2 regions of the Streptomyces sp. NPDC045701 genome follow, and region 1 is predicted to be linked to the other one. Evidence: riboswitches for the same ligand, from Rfam matches in the RefSeq annotation. Region 1 holds a riboswitch; the other holds the start of a gene.
What was found. A riboswitch is a leader RNA that binds a small molecule or an ion and turns the genes downstream of it on or off. The one in region 1 is predicted to bind glycine.
Positions count from the first base shown of each region.

Region 1 (4,363 bases):
GCCACGGTCTACGAGTGCTCGTCGCCCGACGAGGTCGTGGATCTGCTGCAGGGCGGCCAGGGTGTCTTCGGGATCGCCGTGGGCGTGGTGTGGCGGGACGTCGAGGCGGCGCTCTCGCAGCTGCACGGGGAGCGGGTCGACACCGGCGAGACGCTGGTGCGGCACAACCCGTCGGACGAGCTGGCGCGCCGGAGGCGTGACAGGGCCGTCTGAGGCCGGACCGCGCGGTGGCAGTCGCGGCCGGGGTCATTGTCAGTGGCGTAGGGCAGCATCGGTGGTGTGAGAGCCGCGCCGACCATTCTGCATCTGGACATGGATGCCTTCTTCGCGGCCGCCGAGCAGGCGGCGAAGCCGAGCCTGCGCGGGAAACCGGTGGTGGTCGGCGGGCTGGGGCCGCGCGGAGTGGTCGCCACCGCGTCGTACGAGGCCAGGCGCTTCGGAGTGCACTCGGCGATGCCGATGGCGCAGGCGCGACGGCTGGCGCCGAACGCCGCGTACCTGGTGCCCCGCTTCTCGCTGTACCGGGCGGTGAGCGAGCAAGTCATGGAGCTGTTGCGGGGACTTTCGCCTCTCGTCGAGCCGCTGAGCCTCGACGAGGCCTTCGTGGACCTGGAGGCCGGGGGAGCGGCGCGGGACGCGGTGGGCGCGCGCGAGGCCGGTGAGCGGCTGCGCAGGGACATCCACGAGGTCACGGGTCTGACCGGGTCGGTGGGGCTGGCCGGCTCCAAGATGCTCGCCAAGATCGCGTCCGAGGAGGCCAAGCCGGACGGGCTGGTGCTGATAGAGCCGGGGACCGAGCGGGAGCTGCTGGGTCCCAAGTCGGTGCGGATCCTGCCGGGCGTGGGGCCGGCGACCGGTGAGCACCTGCGGCGGGCCGGTATGACGACGGTGGCGGACCTGGCAGGGGCGGGGGAGGACGAGCTCGTACGGCTGCTGGGGAAGGCGCACGGGGAGTCGTTGTACCGGATGGCGAGGGGGTACGACGACCGGCCCGTGGTGGCGGAGCGGGACGCCAAGTCGGTGTCGGTGGAGGACACCTTCGACGTGGACCTGCACGACCGGCTGCGGGTGCGGTCGGAGGTGGAGCGGCTGGCCGAGCGGTGCGTGCGGCGGCTGCGGGGCGCGGGGCGGTCGGGGCGGACGGTGGTGCTGAAGGTCCGGCGGTACGACTTCTCGACGCTGACCCGGTCGGAGACGCTGCGGGGGCCGACGGACGACCCCGTGGTGGTGCGGGAGGCGGCGGCGCGGCTGCTGGAGGCGGTGGACACCACCGGGGGCGTGCGGTTGCTGGGCGTGGGGGTCACGGGGCTCGCGGACTACACGCAGGAGGACCTGTTCGCGCAGGCCGCGGCGGAGAGGGCGGCCGCCGGGGCGGGTGGCACGGAGGAGGGGGGAGTGCCGACGGGCGGTGCGGGCGCGGGTGGGGCGGAGGGGGACGGCCCCGAGGGGAAGCGGTCGGCCGCGGGAGCCGCGGTGGCGGGGGTTCCGGTGGGTTCCGGTGGGGCGGACGGGCAGGGTGGGCCGGCCGGACCGGAGGACGCGGTGGGCGCGGCGGAGGCGGCTCGGGAGGAGCGGCGGTGGATGGCCGGCCAGGACGTGCGGCACACCGAGTACGGCGCCGGGTGGGTGCAGGGCAGCGGGCTGGGGCGGGTGACCGTGCGGTTCGAGGAGCCGTGGTCGACGCCGGGGCGGGTGCGCACCTTCCGGGCCGACGACCCGGAGCTGGAGCCGTCCGATCCGCTGCCCCTCGTGGCGGGTCAGTCCTCCTGGCCGGCGAGCTTGCCGAAGTCGCGGTCCGTGGAGGGCGGCGGCGGGAGCGCCAGGCCGTAGTGGTGGTAGAGCTGGAGCTCCTGCTCGGGCGAGAGATGACGGCCGACGCCGAAGTCGGGAGCGTCCTTGATCAGGGCGCGGTCGAAGGGGACGTGCAGGCCGTCCTCCGCCACGTCGCTGGGCTCCAGGGGGACGAAGGCATCGCGGCTGAACAGGCCCGTCCGGACGGCGGCCCACTCGGGCTCGCCCGTCGCGTCGTCCAGGTAGACCTCGTCGATGGTCCCGAGCTTGTGGCCGTCGCGGTCGAAGGCCTTGCGGCCGATCAGGCTGCGCGGATCGATATCGGTCTGCACGGTCCCTCCATCTGCTCGCAACCGCTGGTAAGCACTACGAAAGTGCACTTCGGTGACGTCGGCCACTCGAGGGATCGGGCGGGGACCGCGCTGGTAGGCTGGCAGACGGCCGCTGACCCCGTGCGGGAGAGTCCTCCGGAGAAACCTTTCGGAGGCGCCGAAGGAGCAAATCCTCCCCGGAATCTCTCAGGCACCCGGTACCGCACGGATGAGGTCACTCTGGAAAGCAGGGCGGGCGTCGGACGGCATCCGCTCTCACCGACGGTGAAAGCCGGTCCGGCCCGTTTTCGGGCAGGCCCGGTGAAGCTCTCAGGTTGAGATGACAGAGGGGGAGGCCGTCCGGGCACCCGCGCCGTGGTGCCCCTCGCAGGTCGTATCGACCAGGAGGCCTCCGCCATGACCGCCAACCGCACTCCGCTCTCCGTACTCGAACAGGGCATCCCGTTCGAGCAGCGGCACATCGGGCCCGACGAAGAGGCCCGCGCCAAGATGCTGGCGCAGGTGGGCTACGGTTCGCTCGACGAGCTCACGGCCGCCGCGGTGCCGGATGTGATCAAGAGCGCCGAGGCCCTGGGCCTCCCCGACGCGCGCACCGAGGCCGAGGTCCTGGCCGAGCTCCGCTCGCTCGCCGACCGCAACCAGGTGCTCGCCCCGATGATCGGCCTCGGCTACTACGGCACGTTCACGCCGCCGGTCATCCTGCGGAACGTGATGGAGAACCCCGCCTGGTACACCGCGTACACGCCGTACCAGCCGGAGATCTCGCAGGGCCGCCTGGAGGCGCTCCTCAACTTCCAGACGATGGTCGCCGACCTCACCGGTCTGCCCACCTCCGGCGCCTCGCTGCTCGACGAGGGCACCGCCGCGGCCGAGGCCATGTCGCTGGCCCGCCGCGTCGGCAAGGTCAAGAACGGTGTCTTCCTGGTCGACGCCGACGCCCTGCCGCAGACCATCGCCGTCATCGAGACCCGCGCCGAGCCCACCGGTGTCGAGGTCGTCGTCGCCGACCTCAGCGAGGGCATCCCGGCCGGGATCGCCGAGCGTGGCGTCTTCGGCGTACTGCTTCAGTACCCCGGCGCCTCGGGTGCCGTGCGGGACATCAAGGCCGTCATCGACCAGGCGCACGAGCTCGGCGCGATCGTCACCGTCTCCGCCGACCTGCTGGCGCTGACCCTGCTGACCTCGCCCGGTGAACTGGGCGCCGACATTGCGGTGGGCACCACCCAGCGCTTCGGCGTGCCGATGGGCTTCGGCGGCCCGCACGCCGGATACATGGCCGTCCGCGACACCTTCGCCCGCAGCCTGCCGGGCCGGCTCGTCGGCGTCTCCGTCGACGCCGACGGCAACCAGGCGTACCGGCTCGCGCTGCAGACCCGTGAGCAGCACATCCGCCGGGAGAAGGCGACCAGCAACATCTGCACCGCTCAGGTGCTGCTCGCCGTGATGGCCGGCATGTACGCGGTCTACCACGGCCCCGACGGCCTGAAGCAGATCGCCCGGCGCGTCCACCGCTACGCCGCCGTCCTCGCCGAGGGCCTGCGGGCCGGCGGCGTGGAGGTCGTCCACGACACGTTCTTCGACACCGTGACCGTCCGCGTGCCGGGCAAGGCCGCCGACGCCGTCGCCGCCGCCCGCGAGAACGGGGTGAACCTGCGCCTGGTCGACGCCGACCACATCTCCGCGGCCTGCGACGAGACCACCGGCCGCGCCCAGATCGCCGCCGTGTGGGACGCCTTCGGCGTGCACGGCGACATCGAGGCGCTCGACGCCGCCACCGCCGACGTCCTGCCCGAGGAGCGCCTGCGCTCCGACGCGTACCTCACGCACCCGGTCTTCCACGCGCACCGCTCCGAGACCGCGATGCTGCGCTACCTGCGCAAGCTCGCCGACCGCGACTACGCGCTGGACCGCGGCATGATCCCGCTGGGCTCCTGCACCATGAAGCTGAACGCGACCACCGAGATGGAGCCGGTGACCTGGCCGGAGTTCGGCCAGATGCACCCCTTCGCGCCGGTCGACCAGGCGCAGGGCTACCTGACCCTCATCCGTGAGCTGGAGGAGCGCCTCGCCGAGGTGACCGGCTACGACAAGGTCTCCATCCAGCCCAACGCCGGTTCGCAGGGCGAACTGGCCGGTCTGCTCGCGGTCCGCGCGTACCACCGCGCCAACGGCGACACGCAGCGCACCGTCTGCCTGATCCCGTCGTCCGCGCACGGCACCAACGCGGCCAGCGCCGTGAT
Region 1 covers NZ_JBWKJV010000006.1:9,017-13,379, forward strand. The annotation lists gene AC07DW_RS09380 (MerR family transcriptional regulator) at 1-213, shown strand, start outside; gene AC07DW_RS09385 (DNA polymerase IV) at 280-1,830, shown strand; gene AC07DW_RS09390 (PRC-barrel domain-containing protein) at 1,758-2,123, opposite strand; glycine riboswitch at 2,237-2,336, shown strand; gene gcvP (aminomethyl-transferring glycine dehydrogenase) at 2,520-4,363, shown strand, end outside.

Region 2 (4,363 bases), on a different contig from region 1:
CTTGAACGAGACCGCCTTGGCGGCGATCACGTGCTCCAGCGGGCCGCCCTGCTGGCCGGGGAAGACCGCCGAGTTGATCTTCTTGGCGAGCTCGGCCGTGGACAGGATGACGCCGCCGCGCGGGCCGCCCAGCGTCTTGTGGGTCGTGGTGGTGACCACATGGGCGTGCGGCACCGGGTTGGGGTGCAGCCCGGCCGCGACCAGGCCCGCGAAGTGGGCCATGTCGACCATCAGGTACGCGCCGACCTCGTCCGCGATGCGGCGGAAGGCGGCGAAGTCCAGCTGACGGGGGTAGGCGGACCAGCCGGCGACGATCAGCTTCGGCTTGGACTCCTTGGCCAGGCGCTCGACCTCGGCCATGTCGACCTGGCCGGTCGCGTCGTCGACGTGGTACGGGACGACGTTGTAGAGCTTGCCCGAGAAGTTGATCTTCATGCCGTGGGTCAGGTGCCCGCCGTGGGCGAGGTTCAGACCCATGATCGTGTCGCCCGGCTTCAGCAGCGCGAACATCGCGGCGGCGTTGGCCTGGGCGCCCGAGTGCGGCTGGACGTTGGCGTGCTCGGCGCCGAACAGCGCCTTGATGCGGTCGATCGCGATCTGCTCGACGACGTCGACGTGCTCGCAGCCGCCGTAGTACCGGCGGCCGGGGTAGCCCTCGGCGTACTTGTTGGTCAGGACGGAGCCCTGGGCCTCCATGACCGCCACCGGAGCGAAGTTCTCCGAGGCGATCATCTCGAGGGTGGACTGCTGGCGGTGGAGCTCGGCGTCGACGGCGGCGGCGACGTCCGGGTCCAGCTCGTGGAGAGGGGTGTTCAGAAGCGACATCGGGGAGGGTCCTTAGCTGCCGGAGAACTCGGTGTACTCGTCGGCGGAGAGCAGGTCCTTCGGCTCGTCCGCGACGCGTACCTTGAACAGCCAGCCGCCCTCGAACGGGGCGGTGTTCACCAGCGACGGGTCGTCGACGACGTCCTGGTTCGCCTCGACGACCTCACCGGTCACCGGCGAGTACAGGTCGCTGACGGACTTGGTCGACTCCAGCTCACCACAGGTCTCGCCCGCGGTCACCGTGTCGCCGACCGCCGGGAGCTGGACGTACACGACGTCGCCGAGGGCGTTCGCCGCGTGCTCCGTGATGCCGACCGTCGAGACGCCGTCCTCGGCGGCCGACAGCCACTCGTGCTCCTTGCTGTAGCGCAGCTGCTGGGGGTTGCTCATGACTGGAATTCTCCTGTACGCGGGGGAGTGCTGGTGAACGGGGGAGTGCTGGGTGTGGTGCGGGTGGTCACTTCTGGCGCTTGTAGAAGGGCAGCGCCACGACCTCGTACGGCTCATGGGTACCGCGGATGTCGACTCCGACCCCCGCGGAGCCCGGTTCGGCGTGCGCCGCGTCCACGTACGCCATGGCGATCGGCCTGCCCAGCGTCGGCGACGGGGCGCCGGAGGTGATCTCGCCGACGACCTCGCCCCCGGCGACCACGGACATGCCGGCGCGCGGGACGCGGCGGCCCTCGGCGACCAGGCCCACGAGCTTGCGCGGCGGGGCGGTCCCGGCCCGCTCGGCGGCGTCCGTCAGCGCCTCGCGGCCCACGAAGTCGCCTTCCTTCTCGAACTTGACGACCCGGCCCAGGCCCGCGTCGAACGGGGTGAGGGACGTCGTCAGCTCGTGCCCGTACAGCGGCATGCCCGCCTCCAGGCGCAGCGTGTCGCGGCAGGACAGCCCGCACGGGATCAGGCCCACGGGGGCGCCCGCCTCCAGCAGCGCCTGCCACAGCTTCTCCGCGTACCGCGGCTCCACGAACAGCTCGAAGCCGTCCTCGCCCGTGTAGCCGGTACGGGCGATCAGCGCGGGCACGCCCGCGACGGTGCCCGGCAGGCCCGCGTAGTACTTCAGCCCGTCCAGGTCGGCGTCGGTGAGCGACTTCAGGATGCCGGGGGACTCCGGGCCCTGGACGGCGAGCAGCGCGTACGCGTCGCGGTCGTCCCGTACGACGGCGTCGAAACCGGCGGCGCGGGCGGTGAGCGCGTCCAGGACGACCTGCGCGTTGGAGGCGTTGGCGACGACCATGTACTCCCGCTCCTGGAGCCGGTACACGATCAGGTCGTCGAGGATGCCGCCGTCCTCGCGGCAGATCATCGTGTAGCGGGCGCGGCCGACACCGACGCTGCCGATGTTGCCGACGAGCGCGAAGTCCAGGAAGTCCGCGGCCTGCGGACCGGTGACGGTGATCTCACCCATGTGGGAGAGGTCGAACAGTCCGGCCTTGGTACGGACGGCGTTGTGCTCGTCGCGCTCACTCCCGTACCGCAGCGGCATGTCCCAGCCCGCGAAGTCGGTCATGGTCGCGCCCAGCGCGCGATGCGCGGCATCGAGGGCGGTCAGGCGGGGGGCAGTGCTCATGGATGTGACTCCCAGGTCCCAGGACGGGCATGGCTCGAAGACGATCCTCCCCATCTGTCATCGGAACCTGAGAGGTTCACCGTGACCGCGCGGGGACGGCCTTCGGCTTGCACCTTGGGTGGAGCCGCCACGGCGGCCCGCTTTTCAGATCTGCCTCATCCACGCGGTACGGGGCCTGAGAGATTCAAGGGAGGAACTTGCTCCTTCGGCGCCCGGGCGGGACCCGGGACTCTCCCGCGCGGATTCAAGCGGCCGGTATGCGGTTGTGCGCGCAACGGTGTGCGTCGGCGCGCACATCATTGCACGAGGCATCTCCTCGGCAAATCGCTTGTGGCTTATTACCCTTTCTTTACACTTCTTGGGCAAGGGTCGGGTCAGCCGACCCAGGGACCCGACAGGGTCCGAGCAGGGGGAGTAGCGATGACGTTGCAGCGGAGCGGGGCGTACGCGACGACCGCGGGCGTGCCCGCCCAGCCGGGCCTGCCCGCGCGGGGCCGTGCGGCGGCCGGCGCGTTGCCGGTCGTGCGCGACCTGCGGGACAGGCACGGCCGGGTACCCCGGACGCTGACCTTCGCGGCCGGTGACCTGGTGGTGGTCTCGGGGCTGCCGGGCAGCGGCAAGTCCACGCTGATCGCCCGGACGGCCCAGGACCGCGGCATCGACTCGCAGGACGCCCGCGAGCGGTGGGAGCACCGGGTGCCGGGGCCACTGCCGTACGCGGTCTACCGCCCCCTCGTCCGGATCGCGCACTACGCGGGGCTGCGGCGGGCGCTGCGCTCGGGGCGGAGCGTCGTCGTCCACGACTGCGGTACGCAGGCCTGGGTGCGGCGCTGGCTGGCCCGGGAGGCCGCCCGGCGCGGCAGATCCCTGCACCTGCTCCTGCTGGACGTCCCGCCCGGCACCGCGCGGGAGGGCCAGCGCGAGCGGGGCCGCGGCGTGTCCGGGTACGCCTTCGGGCGGCACCGCAGGGCGGTGGGGCGGCTGGTGCGGGACGCGGAGCGGGGCGTGGTGCCGCGCGGGTGCGCGTCCGCCGTGCTGATGGACCGGCCCGCGGCGTCGGCGCTGACCCGGATCACGTTCGGCTGACCCGGAGCACGTTCCGCCGACCGGGATCGCGTCCGCGCCGGCCCCCGCACGTCCGCGCCGGCCCCCGCACGTCCGCGCCGGCCCGGAGCACGTTCCGCCGGTCCGCCGCCCGGGTGCCCCGCGTTAGGGTGCTGCGGGCAGCGACACGCACGCGCGGGAAGGACCAGGAGCACCAGTGGACACTGCATGGCCGGGCAACGAACTGGAAGAGGTGCTCGCCGCCTCGCTCGGCAACCCCGCGGCCGGAGGGCGGATCGTCGAGGTACTGGGCCGCAGCCACGTCTGGGTGCCCCTGCCGGGCGGCGGCTCGCCCGACAGCCCGAACCTGGACCTGCCGACCCTGGAGATCGACGGCCAGGCGTACGTGCCGGTCTTCAGCTCCGAGGCGCAGTTCGCCCAGTGCGTCGGCGCCCACATGGCGTACGCCGTCGCCCCGGCGGTCGAGTTCGCGCGCGGCCTGCCGCCCCAGCTCGGCATCGCGGTGAACCCGGGCGGTGCCGTCGGCGCGCCCCTGCCGCCGCCCGCCGTCGCCGAGCTGTGCCGGACCGGCCGCACCCCGCTGGACGGGCCGGCGAGCGGCGCCCGCGTACGCCTGTTCGAGCCGGACTGGCAGGAGGACCCGGTCGACTTCCTGGCGGCCGCGGCCGCCGAGTTCGACGCGACCGCCACGGTCCTGACCGCCCGCCGCTGCCTGGCCAGCATCGAGGGCGACAGCCCGACCCTGTTCGTCGGCGTACAGCTCTCCTCCTGGGAGGGCGCCGACCGTAACGTACCGATGGACGCCCTCGGCCGGGCGCTCGGCCGGACACCGGTGCCGTGGCCGGTCAACCTGGTCCTGCTCGACATAGCGCAGGACCCGGTGGGCGACTGGATGCTGGA
Region 2 covers NZ_JBWKJV010000015.1:129,318-133,680, reverse strand. The annotation lists gene glyA (serine hydroxymethyltransferase) at 1-825, opposite strand, end outside; gene gcvH (glycine cleavage system protein GcvH) at 838-1,215, opposite strand; gene gcvT (glycine cleavage system aminomethyltransferase GcvT) at 1,283-2,398, opposite strand; glycine riboswitch at 2,553-2,645, opposite strand; gene AC07DW_RS18420 (AAA family ATPase) at 2,819-3,484, shown strand; gene AC07DW_RS18415 (enhanced serine sensitivity protein SseB) at 3,660-4,363, shown strand, end outside.
Region 2: linked by a shared signal. The riboswitch ahead of gcvT (glycine cleavage system aminomethyltransferase GcvT) and the one ahead of gcvP (aminomethyl-transferring glycine dehydrogenase) in region 1 are both predicted to bind glycine.